Plantactinospora sp. BC1: one gene and its partner. The protein of the gene in region 1 interacts with the protein of each later gene in a pairwise test. Links are inferred from orthologs where the notes say so. Each region holds a gene or a part of one and is shown in the gene's direction. Other genes may lie near its edges. The genes, in order: pcrA and lpdA.

The links.
Region 2: the proteins of pcrA (region 1) and lpdA interact in binary tests that used the Escherichia coli proteins (3 or more experiments, as listed by UniProt). The link is inferred for Plantactinospora sp. BC1 from one-to-one orthologs.

The regions. Positions count from the first base shown.
Region 1 is NZ_CP028158.1:7,549,962-7,553,288, forward strand. Bases 34-3,049 are described here. They hold pcrA (DNA helicase PcrA), read left to right. Parts: upstream 34-346; coding sequence 347-2,752; downstream 2,753-3,049. Other genes in these bases: C6361_RS33160 (M23 family metallopeptidase), read right to left, coding at 2,798-3,049. Outside these bases: C6361_RS33150 (chorismate mutase), read right to left, coding at 1-22; more of C6361_RS33160, read right to left, coding at 3,050-3,327. UniProt on the Escherichia coli protein: A helicase with DNA-dependent ATPase activity. Unwinds DNA duplexes with 3'-5' polarity. Translocates on single-stranded DNA with 3'-5' polarity. Initiates unwinding more efficiently from a nicked substrate than double-stranded DNA.
Region 2 is NZ_CP028158.1:8,003,982-8,007,254, forward strand. What follows is about bases 213-3,174. They hold lpdA (dihydrolipoyl dehydrogenase), read left to right. Parts: upstream 213-980; coding sequence 981-2,369; downstream 2,370-3,174. Other genes in these bases: C6361_RS35130 (leucyl aminopeptidase), read left to right, coding at 213-340; C6361_RS35135 (hypothetical protein), read right to left, coding at 386-712; sucB (2-oxoglutarate dehydrogenase, E2 component, dihydrolipoamide succinyltransferase), read left to right, coding at 2,441-3,174. Outside these bases: more of C6361_RS35130, read left to right, coding at 1-212; more of sucB, read left to right, coding at 3,175-3,273. UniProt on the Escherichia coli protein: Lipoamide dehydrogenase is a component of the glycine cleavage system as well as of the alpha-ketoacid dehydrogenase complexes.

The DNA.
Region 1 (3,327 bases):
CTGCCGCCACCTCTGTCGCCATGGGGTCCTCCTTGCCAGCTAGGCCCCCGGTGCCTGGATCCCGACGCGAAAAGCCCCGGGCTCCAGGAGCCCGGGGCTTTTCGTAGGTCATGTTCAGGCGCGACCCACGGCTGCCGGACTCCCGGAGCCGTAGTAAAAGTAAGCCTGCGCCCGACGGATCACGGGTTTGAGTATGCCCAGCCAGCGGTGTCTTGGCAAGCACATCGGCGATGCCCGCGGACCGCCGCCGGAGCGCCCGGCGGGAGCGGTACCCGGGGCGGCGGAGCCGGGTACGGGCCCGGCGCAGGCGTACGTTGTCTGCCCGGCGGCATAGACTCGCGGGGCGATGCATGCTCTCTTCGAACCTCCGCCGCCCTCCGTCCCTCCGGCCCCGGACGCGCCCCGGCACCGGCCGTCCGGCCCCGACCCGCAGGCCCTGCTGGCCGGGCTGAACGGGCCACAGCGGGACGCGGTGACCCACTCCGGGGCGCCGCTGCTGATCGTGGCCGGCGCCGGCTCGGGCAAGACCCGGGTGCTGACCCACCGGATCGCCTACCTGCTCGCTGCCCGGGACGTGCATCCGGGGCAGATCATCGCGATCACCTTCACCAACAAGGCGGCCGGGGAGATGAAGGACCGGGTCGCCGCGCTGGTCGGGCCGAGAGCCCGGTTGATGTGGGTGTCGACGTTCCACTCCGCCTGCGTACGCATCCTGCGGGCCGAGCACGAGCACGCCGGGCTGAAGTCGACGTTCTCGATCTACGACGCCGACGACTCGCGCCGGCTGATGCAGATGGTCACCCGGGAGCTGGACCTCGATCCGAAGCGCTACCCGGCCCGGGGGTTGACCACCCAGGTCTCCAACCTGAAGAACGAGCTGGTCGACCCGGAGACGTTCGCCGCCCGGGCGAAGGGGCCGAACGAGCGGGCGCTGGCCGAGGCGTACACCCTCTACCAGCGGCGGCTGACCGAGGCGCACGCACTCGACTTCGACGATCTGATCATGACGACGGTGCACCTGCTCCAGTCGCACCCGCACGTCGCCGAGAGCTACCGTCGCCGGTTCCGGCACGTACTCGTCGACGAATACCAGGACACCAACCACGCGCAGTACACCCTGGTCAAGGAGCTGGTCGGCGGTACGCCCGGGGTCGAGCCGGCCGAGCTCTGCGTGGTCGGCGACGCCGACCAGTCGATCTACGCGTTCCGGGGCGCGACGATCCGGAACATTCTGGAGTTCGAACGGGACTTCACCGACGCCCGGACGATCCTGCTGGAGCAGAACTACCGCTCCACCCAGACGATCCTGAACGCCGCCAACGCGGTGATCGAGCGGAACAGCTCGCGCAAGCCGAAGCGGCTCTGGAGCGAGGAGGGCGCGGGGGAGCAGATCGTCGGCTACGTCGCCGACACCGAGCATGCCGAGGCGGACTGGGTGGGCCGGGAGATCGACCGGCTCTGCGACTCCGACGCGGCCCGCCCGGGCGACGTGGCGGTCTTCTACCGCACCAACGCGCAGTCCCGGGTCTTCGAAGAGGTCTTCATCCGGGTCGGGTTGCCCTACAAGGTGGTCGGCGGGGTCCGGTTCTACGAGCGCAAGGAGGTCCGGGACGCCCTGGCCTACCTCCGCGCCGTGGTCAACGACGACGACACGGTGAGCATCCGGCGGGTCCTGAACACCCCCCGCCGGGGCATCGGCGACCGGGCCGAGGCCTGCGTGGAGGCGCTGGCCACCCGGGACCGGATCTCGTTCGGCGCCGCGCTGCGCCGGGCCGCCGAGGCGCCCGGCATCTCCACCCGGGCGGCCAACTCGATCGCCGAGTTCGTCAGCCTGCTCGACGGGTTGCGGGAGCTGGCCGAGACCGCCCTGCCGGAGGAGGTGCTGGAGGCGGCCCTCACCCGCTCCGGCTACCTCGGCGAGCTGGAGGAGAGCATCGACCCGCAGGACGCCGGCCGGGTGGAGAACCTCCAGGAGCTGGTCAGCGTCGCCCGGGAGTACACCGAACGGGTGGAGGCGCTGGCCGAGGAGGGCGGTCCGGGTGCCACCCTGGCCGGCTTCCTGGAGCAGGTGGCGCTGGTCGCCGACGCCGACCAGGTGCCGTCGGACGACCCCGACCACCAGGGCGTGGTCACCCTGATGACCCTGCACACCGCCAAGGGGCTGGAGTTCCCGGTGGTCTTCCTGACCGGCCTGGAGGACGGCGTCTTCCCGCACCTGCGGGCGCTCGGCGACAACCGGGAGCTGGAGGAGGAGCGCCGGCTGGCGTACGTCGGGATCACCCGGGCCCGCAAGCGGCTCTACCTCTCCCGGGCGGTGACCCGGTCGGCCTGGGGGCAGCCGTCCTACAACCCGCCGTCCCGGTTCGTCGACGAGCTGCCGGGCGACCTGGTCCGCTGGGAACGCACCGGGGCCGCCTACACCTCGTGGTCGGGGACCGGCGGCGGGGTGGGTGGCCGGTCCGGCTCCGAGGACCGCTCCGGCGCCTACCGGGGCGGCGGCTTCTCCGGGGGTACGCCGAAGGCCGCCCAGCTAGCCTCGCGGCTCGGCATCGACGGCAGTCGGCTCAGTACGGCGAGCGAGTTGAAGCAGCCGCCCAAGGTCGCCGCCGGGGATCGGGTCAACCACCAGCGCTACGGTCTCGGCCGGGTGCTGGCGGTCGAGGGGCACGGTTCGGGTGCCCGGGCGCAGATCGACTTCGGTGACCAGACGCTCTGGCTGGTGCTCCGGCACGCCCCGATCGACAAGCTCTGACCTTCCGCCGGGCGGCCCGAGTTCCCGCTCGACCGCCGACCGGGCTCAGCAGCCCAGGTCGACCCCACGGGCCCGCATCCACGGCGCCGGGTCGACCTGGTTCCAGAGCCCGTTGTGCACCTCGAAGTGCAGGTGCGGCCCGGTGGCGTCGCCGGTGGCACCCTCGTACCCGATCACCTGGCCGGGCTTGACCCGGTCGCCGACGCTCACCACGGTCCGGCTCTGGTGGGCGTAGTGGGTGAGCCAGCCGTTGCCGTGGTCGACGACCACCGAGATGCCGTACCCGGCGAAGGCCCAGCCGGCGTCGACCACCGTGCCGGCTCCGGCGGCCCGGATCGGGGTGTCGGCCGGCATCGCCAGGTCGATGCCGGCGTGCATCGTCCCCCAGCGCATCCCGTAGCAGGAGGTGACGCCGGCGCCCGGCATCGGGTCGACCCAGGCGGCCGCCTTCCGGGCGGTCGGGCTGGCCGCCTTCGCGGAGGCGCTGCTCCGGCTCGGCTTGGGGGTCGGCGGCCGGGTGGTCGCGGTGGTGGCCGGGGTCGGCGTCGCGGTCGCGCTCGGGGTCGGGGAGGTCG
Region 2 (3,273 bases), 450 kb from region 1 along the record:
GGGCAGCACCGACCTCTGCCAGCGGGTCCAGCAGGCCGGCGACGCGGCCGGCGAGCCGACCTGGCCGATGCCGCTGCCGGACGACGTCCGCAAGGGCATGGACTCCGAGGTCGCCGACATCTCCCAGGTGAACGCGTCGATGGACCGGGCCGGTCACATGCTCCAGGGCGGTGTCTTCCTGCGCGAGTTCGTCGCCGACGAGGTGCCGTGGGCGCACATCGACATCGCCGGGCCGAGCTACCACTCGGGCGAGCCGACCGGGTACTGGACCAAGGGCGGCACCGGGGTGCCGGTGCGTACCCTGCTGGAGCTGGTCGACGACATCGCCGCGAACGACTGACGCCGTGCGCCGCCGACCCCTCCGGCGGGGTCGGCGGCCGGGCGGTCAGGCCGTGGGCCGCCGCTTGCGGCGCTCGTTGAAGTCGCGCATCCGCTGCGGATAGCCGACCAGCCGCACGTCGTAGATCGGGATCGCCATCTTGTGCGCGAACCGCCGGGCGCCGTCCGGGCCGTCGATCCGGCGCCGGGTCCATTCGCCGTCGTGCGCGATCAGCATGACGGTGGTCTCGGTCACGGTCGTCCGGGGCTCGATGAACGCCTCGACACCGCGCTTCGACCGGACGAACTGTTCAAGATGGTCAAGATCGGCACGGCTGGCGGGACGGTCACCCGCCGTGACAACAGCCTTCTTGCGTCGGCGAAACCAGGCCAACCCGACCCTCTCCTCCCCGGCACGGCCGCCCCGCGACGAAACTGGCGACTTCCGGCAAGCGTACGTCCCGACGACGTGTCCTTGGGCACCTCGGTACGCGGCCCGCTTCCACTAGTGACAAGATGACCGAGGTGGGCGCTCCCCGGTCGGCGACTGTCAGTTCCGGAGAAAGTCCACGCCACGCCGGGCGGAGAACCCGACCGGGGTGGCGGTATGCCCGGTTGACCGGCATCACCCTCGTAGCAGCGACGCGACCTGGGAGTTAACTGTGAGCGAGCCGAACGGCGGAACGTTCGATGTCGTCATCCTCGGGGGTGGCAGCGGCGGGTACGCGGCGGCGCTGCGCGCCGCCCAACTGGACCTCTCGGTCGCGATGATCGAGAAGGGCAAGGTCGGCGGCACCTGCCTGCACAACGGCTGCATCCCCACCAAGGCGCTGCTGCACGCGGCCGAGATCGCCGACCAGACCCGCGAGTCGGAGCAGTTCGGTGTCAAGGCCGAGCTGGTCGGCATCGACATGGCCGGCGTCAACTCGTACAAGGACGGCGTGATCTCGCGGCTCTACAAGGGCCTGCAAGGACTCATCAAGGGCGCCAAGATCACCGTGGTCGAGGGTGAGGGCAGGCTCGTCTCCGCCGACACCGTCGAGGCGAACGGCGCCCGCTACACCGGCCGCAACGTCATCCTGGCCACCGGCTCGTACGCCCGGTCCCTGCCCGGCCTGGAGATCGACGGCGAGCGGGTGATCACCAGCGACCACGCCCTGACCCTGGACCGGGTGCCGACCTCGGCGATCGTGCTCGGCGGCGGCGTGATCGGCGTCGAGTTCGCCAGCGTCTGGAAGTCCTTCGGCGTCGACGTCACCATCATCGAGGCGCTGCCCCGGCTGGTCGCGGCCGAGGACGAGGAGTCCTCCAAGGCGCTGGAGCGGGCGTTCCGCAAGCGCGGCATCGCCTTCAAGACCGGCAAGCGGTTCGAGAAGGTGGAGCACACCGAGAAGGGCGTCAAGGTCACTATCGAGGGTGGCGAGACCTTCGAGGCCGAGGTGCTGCTGGTGGCCGTCGGCCGTGGCCCGAACACCGCCAACCTCGGCTACGAGGAGCAGGGCGTCAAGCTCGACCGGGGCTTCGTGATCACCGACGAGCGGCTGCGCACCGGGGTGCCGAACGTCTACGCCGTCGGCGACATCGTGCCCGGCCTCCAGCTCGCGCACCGGGGCTTCCAGCAGGGCATCTTCGTGGCCGAGGAGATCGCCGGCCGCAACCCTGCCGTGATCGACGAGAACGGCATCCCCCGGGTCACCTACTCCGACCCGGAGCTGGCCTCGGTCGGGCTCACCGAGGCCCGGGCCAAGGAGCAGTACGGCGCCGACAAGGTGAAGACCTACAACTACAACCTCGGTGGCAACGGCAAGAGCCAGATCCTCAAGACCGCCGGCTTCGTCAAGCTGGTACGGGTCGACGACGGTCCCGTGGTCGGCCTGCACATGGTGGGGGCCCGGGTCGGCGAGCTGGTCGGCGAGGCGCAACTCATCTTCAACTGGGAGGCGTACCCCGCCGAGGTGGCGCAGCTCATCCACGCCCACCCCACCCAGAGCGAGGCGCTCGGCGAGGCCCACATGGCCCTGGCCGGCAAGCCGCTGCACGCACACGCCTGACCACAGAATCTCCGCGCCCGCCCGGCACCAACCGGGCCAGGAACGCACAGGCCACGAAGGAGTCTTGAAAGATGCCGGTATCGGTCACCATGCCCCGGCTGGGCGAGAGCGTCACTGAGGGCACCGTCACCCGGTGGTTGAAGCAGGAGGGCGACCGCGTCGAGGTCGACGAGCCCCTGCTGGAGGTTTCCACCGACAAGGTCGACACCGAGATCCCCTCCCCGGCGGCCGGCGTGCTGGCCCGGATCGTGGTGAGCGAGGACGAGACCGCCGAGGTCGGCAGCGAGCTGGCGGTGATCGACGGCGACGGCGAGGCGGGCGGCGAGGCCCGGCCGGCCCAGCCGGAGGCGGCCGAGGCGGAGCAGGCACCCGCCGAGGCGGCGGCCCCGGCCGAGGAGCCGGCCGGCGAGCCGGAGCAGGCCGAGGAGCAGCAGCAGGCCGAGCCGGAGACGGTGGCCGCGCAGACCGCGCCGGCCGGCGACTCCGGCACCGTCCTCAAGATGCCGGCGCTGGGCGAGAGCGTCACCGAGGGCACGGTGACCCGCTGGCTGAAGGAGGTCGGCGACACCGTCGAGGCCGACGAGCCGCTGGTCGAGGTCTCCACCGACAAGGTGGACACCGAGATCCCCTCCCCGGTCGCCGGCACCCTGCTGGAGATCCGGGTCAGCCAGGACGAGACCGCGCCGGTCGGTGCCGACCTGGCGGTGATCGGTGCCGCCGGAGGTGCCGCCCCGGCCGCCGAACCGGCGAAGCCGGCTCCCGAGGCCGCGAAGCCGGCACCTGAGGCCGCGAAGCCGGCACCCGAGCCCGAGCCCGAGCCGGAGCCGGAGCCGGAGCCCGCGAAGCAGGCGGCACCGGCGGCCGGTGCGTCGTACCAGACCCCGGCGCCGGAGACCGAGCGTTC